2 regions of the Mesorhizobium sp. M0848 genome follow, and region 1 is predicted to be linked to the other one. Evidence: predicted binding sites of a transcription regulator. Region 1 holds the regulator's gene; the other holds the start of a gene.
The links. The regulator LexA, encoded in region 1, represses DNA repair genes until DNA is damaged. The targets are predictions, from matches to a motif close to TGTTCNNNNTGTGTTCNG.
Positions count from the first base shown of each region.

Region 2: a site for LexA is predicted at 1,850-1,867, ahead of NKH95_RS03145 (2'-5' RNA ligase family protein). Genes of this name have one in related genera too.

Region 1 is NZ_JAMYOM010000013.1:94,337-101,619, forward strand. Features, by position in the region: gene NKH95_RS16760 (ComEC/Rec2 family competence protein) at 1-1,802, shown strand, start outside; gene lexA (transcriptional repressor LexA) at 1,796-2,536, opposite strand; gene kynU (kynureninase) at 2,948-4,195, opposite strand; gene kynA (tryptophan 2,3-dioxygenase) at 4,275-5,111, opposite strand; gene NKH95_RS16780 (AMP-binding protein) at 5,108-6,733, opposite strand; gene NKH95_RS16785 (hormone-sensitive lipase) at 7,043-7,283, shown strand, end outside.
Region 2 is NZ_JAMYOM010000002.1:269,538-276,820, forward strand. Features, by position in the region: gene NKH95_RS03135 (cupin domain-containing protein) at 1-608, shown strand, start outside; gene NKH95_RS03140 (ABC transporter ATP-binding protein) at 598-1,683, shown strand; gene NKH95_RS03145 (2'-5' RNA ligase family protein) at 1,911-2,516, shown strand; gene NKH95_RS03150 (SnoaL-like domain-containing protein) at 2,651-3,004, shown strand; gene NKH95_RS03155 (SRPBCC family protein) at 3,099-3,578, opposite strand; gene NKH95_RS03160 (ArsR/SmtB family transcription factor) at 3,575-3,931, opposite strand; gene NKH95_RS03165 (ArsC family reductase) at 4,091-4,438, shown strand; gene NKH95_RS03170 (DUF488 domain-containing protein) at 4,639-5,040, opposite strand; gene NKH95_RS03175 (aminopeptidase) at 5,060-6,316, opposite strand; gene NKH95_RS03180 (LysR substrate-binding domain-containing protein) at 6,313-7,283, opposite strand, start outside.

The DNA.
Region 1 (7,283 bases):
TCCCGGCTGACGTGACCGCCGGCTCCCTCATCACCGGATATGCCAAGCTCTTGCCGCCGACCGGGCCGGTGCGGCCGGACAGCTATGACTTCTCCTTCGACAGCTACTTTGCCGGCATCGGTGGCAGCGGGTTCTTTCTCGGCAATCCAAAGCTTGTCGTCAACGATGACGGCGACATGCCGCTGCCGGCCCGAATTTCCTCTAGCGTGGAAAATGCCCGTGAAGGCATCGCCGACCATATCAGGGCGAGCGTCGGCGGCGCCGAAGGCGAGATCGCCGCGGCGCTGATCGTCGGCGTGCGCGCCGGCATTCCCGATGAGATCAATGAGGCGATGCGACGTACCGGCATCTACCACATCATCTCCATTTCGGGACTGCATATGGCGCTGGTCGCGGGCACCATCATGGGATTGCTGCGCGGCGCCTTCGCCTTGTTTCCCGACTTTTCCGCGCGTCGCCCGGTCAAGAAGTATGCCGCTGCCGCCGCGCTGTTCTCGATCGCGGCCTATCTCATCATCTCTGGAGTCGTCGTTGCCGCCGAGCGCAGCTTCATCATGCTGGCGGTGATGCTGATTGCCGTGCTGTTCGATCGAGCAGCACTCACCATGCGCAATCTGGCGATCTCGGCGATCGCCGTCATCGTGGTGTCGCCGCATGAGGTGGTCGGCCCGAGTTTTCAGATGTCGTTCGCCGCGACCGCGGCTCTGGTCGGCGCCTATGCCGGCTGGGCGGATCACCGCGCGGGAAAAGCAAGACCGCCGCCGCCAAAGCGATCCGTGCCCGGTTTCCTGACGCGAAAATTCCTGCTGGCGGCAACCGGCCTTGCCATGACCTCGATCATCGCGGGAAGCGCGACGACGCTGTTTGCCATCTGGCATTTTCAGCGTGTCTCGCCGCTCAGCCTGTTTGCCAATCTCGCGGTAATGCCGATCGTCACCGTCGTCATGTTCCTGGCCGTCGCCAGCGCGCTGTTGATGCCTTTCGGATTGGATTGGCCGGCTCTCTACCTGATGGGTAAGGGCCTGACGATGATGATCGCCATATCAGGCTGGATCTCCGAGCGTTCGCCTGTCGATGGGGTCGGGCTGATTTCGCAGCAGTCGGTCCTGTTGGTGGCAATTGCCCTGGTCATCGCGACAATGGCGACAACTTGGCTGCGGCTCGCTGCTCTGCCATTCGCGCTGGCAGGCTTGCTGACCGTCTCGGATACGCGCACGCCGGATGTGCTAATCTCGGAAGACGCCCGGCTGGTGGCGTTGCCGATCGGTGGCGGCGAGCTTGCCGTCAGCCGGGAACGGCCGAACGAATTCACCGTCGACAACTGGAAACGCGCCCTGACATCAGAAACCATCGTCGTGCCAGAGGTGTTCGACAACAGCGATGGGCAATTCGATGTCGCGGATGCCGTTGATCTGCCGCTGGGATCGCCGTTCTATTGCTCCTCAGGCGTTTGCGTGGCCAGGCACATGTCCGGTGCGATCATTGCCTATGTCGAGGACCGCAAGGACGCCTGGAAAGCCTGCGGCTTCGCCGAGCTGATCGTCATCAATGACGCCACCGCGTATGACGCCTGTCACAATCCGCTGGTTCTCGTCATCACCAAGCGGCAACTGGCTCGCAAAGGCAGTGCCGCGGTCTTCTTCGATCGCCAATCGGCGACCACGCCGGCGACGATCAGCTTCGCGGTGGACAGCCCATATCGGCCCTGGCACACGCAACGCAAATACTCTCGTGAGGCAAGGGGGCTGGCACCCTTCAAGAAACCGGAGAAGCCAGCGGCCAACCCACAGCCGCCTCAGTAGCGGCGGATCAGGCCGACGAGCTTGCCTTGCACCTTGACCCTGTCCGGGCCGAAAATACGGGTTTCATAGGCCGGATTGGCGGCTTCGAGAGCAATCGAAGCGCCCTTGCGGCGGAACCGCTTCAGCGTCGCTTCCTCTTCATCGACCAGCGCCACGATGATCTCGCCGGGGCTCGCCGTGTCGGCATTGCGGATGATGACGGTGTCGCCGTCGAAGATACCGGCCTCGATCATCGAGTCTCCCTTGACCTCCAGCGCATAGTGGGCGCCGCCCATGATCATGTCCGGCGGCACCGAGATCGAATGCGTCTGATGCTGGATGGCATCGATCGGCACACCGGCGGCGATACGGCCCATGACCGGGATCGACACGGCGGAGACCGCATCGTCATCATTGCCGGGCGAGGGCATCCGCGAAGGCGCCGGCTTGATCTGCCGGCCAAGGGCGCCACCCTGACCGAGACTGCCCTGGATGACGCTTGGCGAAAACTTCTTTGCCGCGTTGAGACCGGGCGCGATCGAGTCCGGCAATCGCAGCACTTCCAGCGCGCGTGCCCGGTTGGGCAACCGGCGAATAAAGCCGCGCTCCTCAAGTGCGGTGATCAGCCGATGAATCCCGGATTTGGAGGCAAGGTCAAGCGCCTCCTTCATCTCGTCGAAGGATGGCGGAATGCCGCTCTCCTTCAGGCGTTCATGGATGAACATCAGCAGTTCATGTTGCTTGCGCGTCAGCATGGCGGCCCCCAGGTTACCTGAAACCAGAATCGAAAAACAAACCCAGAACAAACCCTATCTGTTCCAGTTGTGTTCTGCAACCGTTTAAAGTTTAATGAATTTGTTAAGGCTGCTGAAATTATTTGGCGCTTGCCAGCGGGTCGCGATCAACAGGCGCTAGGCACGGCGATGCGCCTGTTCCCATTGAAATTATTATGGTTAATGACCTGTGGCTCATCCTCGACCCAAGGCTTGGCATTATCAGTCTATCGACCTCCACAAAGGACGATATCAATCTTCGGGACGTTCGTTTGCCGTGAACGAAACGGAGCCAAAACGCCAACGTCTGTTGGCATTTGTGGCTGGAAATTCAGCCCTCCGTCATCTGCCAGGCAGTGAGGGCGGCGGCGGTGGATCGCGGGGATCGTTGCGTCAGGTAACGGCTTCCTTGACCGCGAAACGGCGGTCCTTCCATGCGCCCGTGCGCAGAATATCCTCCAGCACCTCAACCGCCAGCCACACATCCTTGTAGCCGACATAGAGCGGCGTGAAGCCGAAACGGATGGTCGATGGCGCACGAAAATCACCGATGACGCCGCGCTCGATCAGCGCCCGCATGATTTGATAGCCGTGATCGTGAAGGAACGACACCTGGCTGCCGCGCCTGGTCGCGTCGCGGGTGGTCTCCAGCGTGAGACCGTAGGCGCCGCACCTGGCTTCGACGAGCTGGATGAACAGTTCTGTCAACGCGACACTCTTCTTTCGCAATGCCGCCATGTCGACGTCATTCCAGATGGCAAGCGCGCCTTTGAGCGCCCGCATCGACAGGATCGGCTGAGTGCCGCACAAAAAGCGGCGGATGCCGGTGCCGGCAACATAACCCCGTTCGAAGGCAAAGGGCCGCGCATGGCCCCACCAGCCGCTGAGCGGCTGGCTGATATCGCCGTGGTGGCGCTGCGCGGCATAGATGAAGGCCGGTGCGCCCGGACCGCCGTTGAGGTACTTGTAGGTGCAGCCGATGGCGAAATCGGCATTTGCGTGATCGAGCTCGACGGGCAGGGCGCCGGCGGTGTGGCAAAGATCCCAGACGATCAGCGCTCCGGCCGCATGAGCTTTGCGCGTCAGCGCCGCCATGTCGCGCAGTTCACCCGATTTGTAATTGACGTGATTGACCAGCACCACCGCGACGTTTTCGTCGATCAGCTCTTCGATGGTCGGCGCGTCGACACCCGCGAGGCGCAGCAGGACGCCATCCCGGGTCGAGGCCACGCCTTCGGCGATGTACAGGTCGGTGGGAAAACTGTCACCTTCGGCGACGATGGCCGACCGGCCGGGCCGCATCTCCATCGCCGCGTGCAGCACCTTGTAGATGTTGGTCGATGTCGTGTCGCAGACAACGGTCTGGCCGGCCGCGGCTCCTATCAGGCGTCCGAGCTGGTCGCCGAGTTCGATTGGCATCTCGAACCATCCGGCCGTGTTCCAAGCTCGGATGAGATCCTGGGCCCATTCTTGGGTCGCCGCCTGCTGCAGCTCGCTGAAAACGGCATGAGACGCTGCCCCCAGTGAATTGCCGTCGAGATAGATCATCCCCTCCGGCAGAATGAAACGGTCGCGCATGGCCCGCAGCGGATCCGTGGCATCCATCGCTTCGACTGCGGCGAGATCAGGAATTCCACTCATGGTCGGTCAGTCCCCGGTTGTTCGCGAAGGGTTTTCCGCCACAGCGCGTCCCCTCGGTGTGCCTGTTTTCATTTCGACGTCAGAGCCGGGTGCGGACCGTCCACAGCTCCGGGAACAGCACGACCTCGAGCATTTTCTTCAGATACGAAGCACCCGACGTGCCGCCGGTGCCGCGTTTCAGGCCGATGATGCGCTCCACCGTGGTGACGTGGTTGAAGCGCCAGCGGCGGAAGTAGTCCTCGAAGTCGACCAGCTTCTCGGCCAGTTCGTAGAACATCCAGTAGCGCTGCGGATCGCGGTAGATGGTCTGCCAGGCGACCAGCACCTCTTCATTCTCGGTTCGCGTCTCACGCCAGTCCGTGCGCCTGGCATCGGCACCGATGTCGAATCCGTTGCGCGCCAAAAGCAGCAGTGCCTCGTCATAGAGCGACGGCTCGGCCAGGATCGCTTCCAGCTTCCCGCTCAGGTCGGGCCGGTGCTTGTGCGGCCCGAGCATTGCCAGGTTTCGGTTGCCGGCCATGAACTCGATGGCGCGATACTGCCAGGACTGGAAGCCCGAGGACTGGCCGAGCGCGTCGCGGAACTCGGTGTATTCGCTGGGCGTCATCGTCCGCAGCACATCCCAGGCATTGTTCAGCTGCTCGAAGATGCGCGCAACGCGCGACAGCATCTTGAAGCTCGGCTCGAGCCGGTCGGCGCGGATCGAGCGGATCGCGGCGCCGATCTCGTGCAGAGCGAGCTTCATCCAGAGCTCGGAGGTCTGATGCTGGATGATGAACAGCATCTCGTCATGCGCCGATGACAGCGGCGTCTGGGCCTCCAGCACTTTCTCCAGGTGCAGATAGTCGCTGTAGGACATGCGCTCCTTGAACGACATCTGGGCGCCTTCGGACGCCGGATCGTATGGCTCGCTCAATTGATTTTCTCCGTGCGCAGCCGGAAGCGCTGGATCTTGCCGGTCTGGGTCTTGGGCAGAGCGGCGATGAATTTTACCGATCGCGGATATTTATAGGGCGCGATCGTTGCCTTGACATGGTCCTGCAGGCGCTTGGTGGTGAGGGCGTCGGGCGCGACGCCCTGCACCAGCACGACATGCGCCTCGACGATCTGGCCGCGTTCGGCGTCCTCTGCACCGATCACCGCGCATTCGGCGACATCCGGATGCGATAACAGTGCTGCCTCGACCTCGGGTCCGGCGATGTTGTAGCCGGCGCTGACGATCATGTCGTCGGAGCGCGCGGCGAAATGGAAGAAGCCGTCTTCGTCCTGCGTGAAGGTGTCGCCGGTGATGTTCCAGCCGTCGCGCACATATTCCTTCTGCCTGTCATCGGCCAAGTAGCGGCAGCCGGTCGGGCCACGCACCGCCAGCCTGCCGGTCGTGCCGCGCGGCACCTCGCGCATCTCGTCGTCGAGGATGCGCGCCTCGTAGCCGCCCACCGGCTTGCCGGTCGACGCAGGCTTCATGTCGCCAAAACGGTTGGAGATGAATATGTGCAGCATTTCGGTGGCGCCGATGCCGTCGAGGATCGGCTTGCCGGTCTTTTTCGTCCACTCTTCGAAAACCGGAGCGGGCAAGGTTTCGCCGGCCGAAACTGCAACGCGCAGCGACGACAGGTCGGCACCTTCATCCATGGCCTTCAGCATGGCGCGGTAGGCAGTCGGCGCGGTGAAGGAGATCGTCGCTTTGTAGGTCTCGATGATGTGGATCATGTTGGGTGGCGTCGCCTGCTCCAGCAGCGTCGCCGCCGCACCGAAGCGCAGGGGAAAGATAGCGAGCCCGCCAAGGCCGAAGGTGAAGGCCAGCGGCGGCGAGCCGACGAAGATGTCGTCCGCCGTCACCTCCAGGATTTCGCGTGCATAGGCGTCGGCAATGATCAGGAGGTCGCGGTGGAAATGCATCGTCGCCTTCGGAACGCCTGTCGTGCCCGAGGTGAAGCCGAGCAGGGCGACATCGTCGCGGCCGGTGTTGACCGCACTGAACGTCACCGGCTTGTCGAGCGCGGCGCGATCGAGTTCAGCATCATGGTTGGCGGTGCCGTCGAAACCGATGACCTGCCTGAGGAATGCGCTGTCCTTGGCGCACACGGTCATCTCGTCCATCAGCCTGGTGTCGCAGAGCGCAACGGTGATCTCGGCCTTGTCGACGATCTTGGCGAGTTCGCCGGCGCGCAGCATCGGCATGGTGTTGACGACCACGGCACCGACCTTGGTGGCGGCCAGCCAGCAGGCGACCATGGCGGGGTTGTTGGCCGAGCGGATCAGCACCCGGTTGCCCGGCTTGACTCCGTAATTCTCGACCAGCGCGTGGGCCAGCCTGTTCGTCCAGTCGGACAGTTCCTTGTAGGTGCGGCGGCGGCCATTGCCGATCAGGGCGGTGTGGTCGCCGAGACCTTTTTCGACCAGCCTGTCGGTCAGTTCGACACCGGCGTTGAGGCGTTCGGGATAGTCGAAGCCGTCGAGCAGGATTTCAGGCCATTGCTCCGGCGGCGGCAGGTGATCGCGCGTGAACGTGTCGATATGCGCTGAAGGCCCAAGCATGTCGCCGCTATCCCGTCTGCTGCCTGACCAGTGCGCGATGCGCCTTGGCCGGATGTAGTGGATCCTAAGGTCCTGCTCTGAGGAAGCTTCGTACTACCCATCGCACCTGCTGAGATGCGCCCAGAAAGGGTGAACATCTGCAGGTTCGGGCAGCACAGCAGACCTCCCATTGTCGGCTGTTCGTTGGGGCAGGATCGCACCAGTCGAAATTTGTTTCAAGCCTAAAATGTTTTTGCTCAGGGCATTGACGCATGGCATGGCGGTGGCCATTGCTAGCAAGTAGCGATGCCGTCTTGGGGAAGGGCGCAGATGTTCGAACGTCACATCGTCGATTGGGATGATGCCTATGCCAACGGCGCCAACATCGCGGGCAGTGATCGCTGGCCGTCTGCATGGGCGGAGCCAGCGCAAGCATTCCGCGATGCGCTGTCGGCGCAGGGCCGGGCGCGGCTCGACATCGCCTATGGCGACGGACCGCGCAATCGGCTCGATCTTTTCCTTCCCAGGGCCGCGCCCAAAGGGCTGGTGGTGATTATCCATGGCGGTTACT
Region 2 (7,283 bases), on a different contig from region 1:
TGGACATACTGGACGAAGCTGCTGAGAAGCCGAAGGACGATGCCGATGTGCGGGTCGGCCGGCGCGTGCGGGCGCTGCGGCTGGAGCGCAACCTGTCGCTGGCCGATCTTGCGGCAAAAGCCGGCGTGTCGATCGGTGCGTTGAGCCAGATCGAACGCGGCATGTCCTCGCTGCGCGTCAAGGTGATCTGGCCGCTCGCCGCCGCCCTCGACATCGAGCCGTCGGCGCTGATCGCCGACGGCAACGATGCCGTCAACGATCTCTATTGCGTGCGTGCCGATAAGCGACGGCAAATCCCGGTCAAGTCGGAAGGCATTGCCAAGGCGCTGCTGTCGCCGCCGGGCGCGACGCTGACCGGCATGCTGGTGACGGTGGAAGCCGGCGGCGGCACCGCGGAGGCCTATGCGCATGCCGGTCATGAATTCGGCTTCGTGCTGTCGGGCGAGGTCGAACTGGTGGTTGATTCGACAAATTACGTGCTGAAGACCGGCGACAGTTTTGCGTTCAAGAGCACGCTTTTGCATGCCTTCCGCAATCCAGGCGCCGAGCGTTGCCAGATCCTCTGGGTCAACACCACGAAGCCATCCGAGGTTCGCGATGGCGCCTGATCCACTTGTGCGGCTACAGGCTGTCTCGAAGATTTTTCCTGGCGGCATCGTCGGGCTCGACGCCGTCGATCTCGACATTGTCGGCGGCGAGTTCATCACGCTGCTCGGGCCGTCGGGTTGCGGCAAGACCACCAGTCTGCGCGTCATCGCCGGCTTCGAAAGCCCATCGAGCGGCAAGGTGCTGCTCGACGGACGCGATATCACGGCCCTTCGGCCGTTCGACCGGCCGGTCAACACCGTGTTCCAGGACTACGCGCTGTTCCCGCACATGAATGTCGCCGAAAATGTCGGCTTCGGCCTGTCGCTGCGCAAACTGAATGGAGCCGAGCAGGCAAAGCGCACCGGCGAAGCCCTCGACATGGTCGGCCTTGCCGACAAGCTTCGCGCCCGCGTCTCCGAACTGTCTGGCGGCCAGCGCCAGCGCGTCGCATTGGCGCGTGCCATCGTCTGCGAGCCGCGCGTGCTGCTGCTTGACGAACCGCTGTCGGCGCTCGATGCGCATCTGCGCGAGCAGATGCAGGTCGAACTGAAGCGGCTGCAGTCGCGGCTCGGCACCACCTTCGTCATGGTCACCCATGACCAGACCGAAGCCTTGTCGATCTCCGACCGCATCGTCGTCATGAACAAGGGCCGCATTGAGCAGATCGCGCCGCCGGCCACCCTTTACGACCGGCCCGCCACGAAGTTTGTGGCAAGCTTCATCGGCACCATGAATCTCCTACAATCACGGTTTATCGGCCGCGATGGCGATCGCTTGCGTTTCACTGCCGGCACCCTGCCGCTGGAGGCCATCGCTGAAACCGGCCAGTCACCCGGGCAAGGCGAGATGCGGACCATCGGCGTGCGCCCGGAGGATCTGCTGGCGATAACCGAAGCCGCGCCCGGCACCGCACCGGCGCGCGTCAACAGCATCGTCTTTCACGGCCGCACGCTGCGCCTGCATGCCGAACTCGGGGAGGGCGCACCTGTCGTCATCGACGCGCCGCGCCAGGCCGAGGGTTTTCAATTCAGCGCCGGCGATGTGGCGCATATCAGCCTGCGCCGTGGCGCCAATTGCCCCATGCTGCCAGGCTAGTTTCATCGATATCCAAAAAGCCGGAGCACACGTTCGCACCGTTCAGCGGCTACAAGGCAACGACCCGCTTACGTGGATTGGGCGATACGCGATTTTCTGGAGGTCAAGGGCATCGTCGGCTACGGGGCGTAGGTTTCGGATCAAATCCACGCTTGACTCAAGGGAATGTTCCTGTTTTGTTCTAGATGTAGAGCAAAACAGGAGCGTTCTTTGCCGAGCGTGTGCGTATGTATCTGCAAGGCGAATTCGACTATGGACTTCCAGAGCCGCCATGGCGGCCTAAACGGCCCGAGCGTGTGTTCTTTGGTTTGTTTTTGCAGTCTAAGGACTATTCGCGGTTTGCCGATTGTCAAAACCGGCTATGCGGCCAATGCGGGGTAACCGGCGACCAACTGCTACGGGAGCGTTTTCACGTCAGCCTGCAGCACGTCGGTGACTACAAAAGGCTGCGGTCCAAAATTCTCTTTGCGGCCGCCCGATCGGGACGGCGCATTGCGATGGCACCGTTCGAGATTACCTTTCGCTATGCCAGTAGCTTTCCCGGCCGACCCGCGACCAGGGGTAAACCAGCCAAACACCCTTTCGTACTTCTCGCCGATGACGGACCGGTTTGTGAGTTGAGCAGGAAGCTCGGCGTCGAAATGCTGCGCGAAGGCCTCAAGACATCAGACGGTTTCGTTCCGCATCTGACGCTTGCCTATGACCGAAAACTCGTCCCCAAACAGCCTATCGGCCCAATGAGCTTTGTTGCACGAGAGTTCGTTCTTGTGCACAGCTTGCGCGGACTGAAGAAGTACGTTTTCCCGGAATGTTGGCCGCTGAGCGCGATGTGATGTGCTCACATCGCCGTCACATAATCCGTGCGATATCTATCATCCTGACATGGCTTGTCAGCTACGGCGCGGATTGACGATGGCAAGCCAGCAGGGGTTCCCTATTTGCAGTGCGTTGAACAGGAGGAACACAAATGACCATCGCGGAAATTGCCAAGGATTTCACCGAACTGCTCCAGCAGGGCGATCATGTCGGTGCGGCCGAGAAGTACAATGCCGATGATATCGTCAGCCTCGAAGCCATGGAGGGGCCGATGGCCATCGCCCGTGGCAAGGAGGCTCTCAGGCAGAAGGGCCAGTGGTGGCAGGAGAACAACGAAGTGCATGGCGGCTCGGTCGAGGGACCCTATGTCAACGGCGACCAGTTCGCGGTGCGCTTCAAATTCGACATAACGCCCAAGGCTACCGGCGAGCGTGTCACCATGGATGAAGTTGCCCTGTACACGGTCAAGAACGGCAAGATCACCGAAGAGCGCTTCTACTATTGAGACCGCACCGGCTTTAGGGAGCCTGCTCTCGTCGCCGCCGGTCGAAAAATGAGCATGATGGCCAGGACGTTGTCCTGGCCATCATGTGAGAAGGTCAGATCGTCTTCACATACTGCGCAAGCTGATCGGCCACCGTGCCCCAGCCATCGAAGAAGCCCATCTCTTCGTGGTTGTTGCGGGTCGCCTCGTCGCGATGGATGGCGATGGCGGTGTAGCGCGTGCCCTGGCCGTCCGGCTGCAAGGAAATGACAGCGGTGATGAAGGGTTCCCCTGACGGCCGGTAACCCGGCAACAATGCATCCGTCCACACCAGCCGCTCGTTCGGCACGATTTCGAGATAGCAGCAATGGCGGTCGTTGACCTCCTTGCCGTCGGGCGACTGCATGCGCGTCCGGAACTGACCGCCGGGCCTGAGGTCGATCTCGCAGTCGGTGATCATCCACGGCTTCGGCGTAAACCAGTGCTTGACATGCTCGGGCGTCGTCCAGGCGCGCCACAGCAATTCGCGCGGCGCATCGATGACGCGCTCCAGCACCAGGTCCAGTCTGGGATCCGGCTTGAGGGGATAGCTCATTTTTCCTGCTCCTTGAGGGTCATCACATAGGCGTCGAACTGGTCGAGGCGGCGTTCCCACAGCGTGCGTTGTTCGGCCAACCAGTTTTCGGCGAGTTTCAGCGGCTCGGGTGCCAGTTGATAGGTCCTGACCCGGCCGGTCTTTTGCGAGCGCACCAGTCCGCAGATCTCAAGCACCTTGAGATGCTCGATGAAGGACGGCAGCGCCATCTCGAAAGGCTCTGCGAGTTCGCTGACCGAGGCTGGACTGCGGTTCAGCCGCTCCACAACGCGTCGCCGCGTCGGGTCGGCAAGCGCGCGGAAGATGCCGTCGATTGGCGGAGGGCTGGGAGTTGCGGTCTGAAGGCTTGTCATGGTCGGCCCCGAGGCGCTGTTAAAAGTGGCTCGATATATACTTAGGAAAAATCCTTAGTATTGGCAAGGGCAAAACCGAAGGCACGCCGCAGAGCGCTGGCAAAGCGCGCAGAGCGTCCTTAATCTGCGATCAGATTCGAAATTCGAAGGGCCACCGCTTTGACGATCACCATGTACGGCATCACCACCTGCGACACAGTCAGGAAGGCGCGCGTCTGGCTGGAGGGCCATGACGTTGCTTACCGGTTTCACGATTTCAGGGCTGAGGGGCTGGACGCCAAGCGGCTGGATGGCTGGGCGGGCAAGGTCGGCTGGGAAAAGCTGCTCAACAAGGCGAGCACGACGTTCCGCGAACTGGCGGACAAGGACAAGCAGGGCCTCGACGAAAAGAAGGCCAAGGCGCTGATGCTGGCCAAGCCGACCATGATCAAGCGGCCAGTGCTGGAGGTCGGCGACGGGGTTCTGGTGGGGTTCAAGGCGGATGTTTATGAAGAGGCGGTGAAATAGCGTAGCGAGACGGCGACGCTGCCAATCTCCCCCCTTGCGGGGGAGATGGCCGGCAGGCCAGAGGGGGGTGTGAAGGATCGCCAACCTTTAACGAATTCGTTCCGGCGCAAACCTATCTCAAGTCGCTACGATTGATTGGTAGGCCTGAGGGACAGCACCCCCCTCTGCCCTGCCGGGCATCTCCCCCGCAAGTGGGGAGATCAGATGTCGCTGCGGCTTTCACCAATGGCTAACGTTGCAGAGGCGCCCCTCAACCCGCGCACATATCCCGCCAGCGCCACCGCATTGTTATGCGCTTCGTCATGCGCGCCGTAGAGCAGCGTCACTTTGCTGTGGCGAAGCAGACCAAGCAATTCACCCACCGCCCCGCCATTCCCATCCAGCTCAACTCGATACCGCTTCTGAAACTCCGCCCAGCGCGCCGGCTCGTGGCCGAACCATTTGCGCAGCGCGTCGCTCGGCGCGATATCCTTCAACCACAGCGTCAGCGCGGCGTCGTTCTTGCTGACACCGCGCGGCCAGATGCGGTCGACCAGAACCCGCTGCCCGTCATCGGGGGCCGGTGGTTCGTAGATACGCTTGACCGCCAGGTCGAAGGTCATCGGACCCTCCGTTAGCGGGTCAGGCCCACTCGCCCTTGCGCATGACAGGCACGCGGGCGCCGTCCTTGTGAACGCCGTCAATGTCGATCTTGTCCGAACCGATCATCCAGTCGATGTGGATGAAGCTCTTATTGCCGCCGCGCGCCGCGATCTCGTCCTGGCTGAGCGAGGCGCCGTCGACGAAGCACTTCGAGTAGCACTGGCCAAGTGCGATGTGGCAGGCGGCGTTCTCGTCGAACAGCGTGTTGAAGAACAACAGCCCGCTGGCCGAGATTGGGGAGGAATGCGGCACCAGCGCCACCTCGCCGAGGCGGCGCGCGCCCTCATCGGTGTCGAGCACTTTCTTCAGCACGTCCTCGCCCTTCGATGCCTTGGCCTCTACGATCCTGCCCGCTTCGAAACGAACCGAGATGTCATCGATCAGCGTGCCCTGGTAGGACAGCGGTTTGGTCGACGAAACATGACCCTCGACCCGCCTTGCATGCGGCGTGGTGAAGACCTCTTCGGTCGGGATATTGGGATTGCAGGTGATGCCGTTCTTGGCGGTCGAGGCGCCGCCCATCCATTCGTGGCCGTCCGCCAGCCCAACGGTCAGGTCGGTGCCTGGCCCGGTGAAATGCAGCGCGTGGAAATTATGGCCATTGAGCCATTCGGTGCGGCTGCGAAGCGCTGCATTGTGCGCTTTCCAGTTGCCGATCGGATCCTCCACATCCACTCGCGAAGCGGCGAAGATGGCGTCGGCGAGCTTCACCACTGCAACATCGTCGGCATCGCCGGGGAAGACCTGTCTGGCCCAGGCGAGGTCCGGATAGGCGACGATGTTCCAGTTGATGTCGAAGCCGGTGATCTTTTCCAGCGCCGGCTGATACGCCATCGAATTGGCCTTGTTGGCGCGCGCCACTTTCGCCGGGTCCTGTGCGGAGAGCAGCGAAGGATCCTCGCCGCGCACGGCCAGCCTGGCCGCATTGTTGGAAAAGGCCTTCGCCATGCCCTCATAGAGCCAGCCGGCGGCGTGGTCGAAACCGGCATCGGCGCCGAAGCGGTAGCGCGCCAGCGTCATCTCGTCGTCGTTGAAGATCGGCGTCACCAGGCCGGCGCCGGCCTTGTAGGCATGCTCGACGATCCGCCTGGTCAGCGGCAATGCCGCGATGGAGGATGTCAGCACCAGATCCTGTCCCGGCTGCAATTGCAGCCCCACCTTGATGGCGACTTCCGCCAGCCTGTCGAGTTTCACCGGGTCGATCGATGCGGAAACGCCGCGCGAATGTGTGGTCATGATCCTGCCTGTCGTAGTTTGATGTCCGACTCTACATAGCCCTGTGCCACGCTGCTTTCCACCGCGATCGAGTCAGCGGCTCCCATGGTCGCGGACCCGAACTGCGCCATGGTCGCCTCGATCTCTTCCCTGATCCAGACCTTGAAATCCCGGACCTTGCGGCTTTCGGTCTTGGCGGACGAGGTCACCAGCCAATAGCCGAGCCCGCTCTGGGCACGAATTCCGAAAGGCGCCACCAGCCGCCCGTCGGCCAGCGCATCGGCGGCGAGCAATTGCCAGCCCAGCATCACGCCGTGGCCGGCGATCGCCGATTCCAGGCACAGCATCGGGTCTGTGAAACGCGCACCCTTCAGGAAGGTGACAGGTGGAACGCCGGCTGTCTCGAACCAGCTTTCCCAGTTGATCATCGCCCGCTCATCGGTGATCGCGCAGGTCTGGGCAAGGTCCTCGATCGACTTCAGTTTTTTGGCGATCGCCGGCGCGCAGACCGGGAAGACTTCCTGCGCCAAGAGCAGTTCCGTCCGCCCGCCCGGCCATTTGCCGTCGCCGAGCCGGATGGCGATGTCGATGTCCGAGTGATCGAGATTGGCCAGCCGCACTGACGCGTCGATGCGCAGCAGCACGTTGGGATGCCGGTCGAAGTGACGCGACAGTCGCGGCAAAAGCCACTTCGAGGCAAACGCCGGCGCCACCGAAACCACCAATGTGCATTGCGTCGCCTCGTCGGCCAGCGCCACAGCCTGGGCAAGCTCGCGGAAACCAGCACCAAGGCGGGTCGCGAAAACGGCGCCGAATTCGGTCAACACCAGACCGCTCGCCGTTCGCTCGAACAGTGCCTGGCCGAGTTGCTTTTCGGTGCGGCTGATCTGCTGGCTGACGGCGCTGACGGAAACGTTGAGCTCTCCGGCGGCGGCCGCCAGCGATCCGAGCCGGGCGACGGTTTCGACGGCGCGAAGGCCGTTGAGAT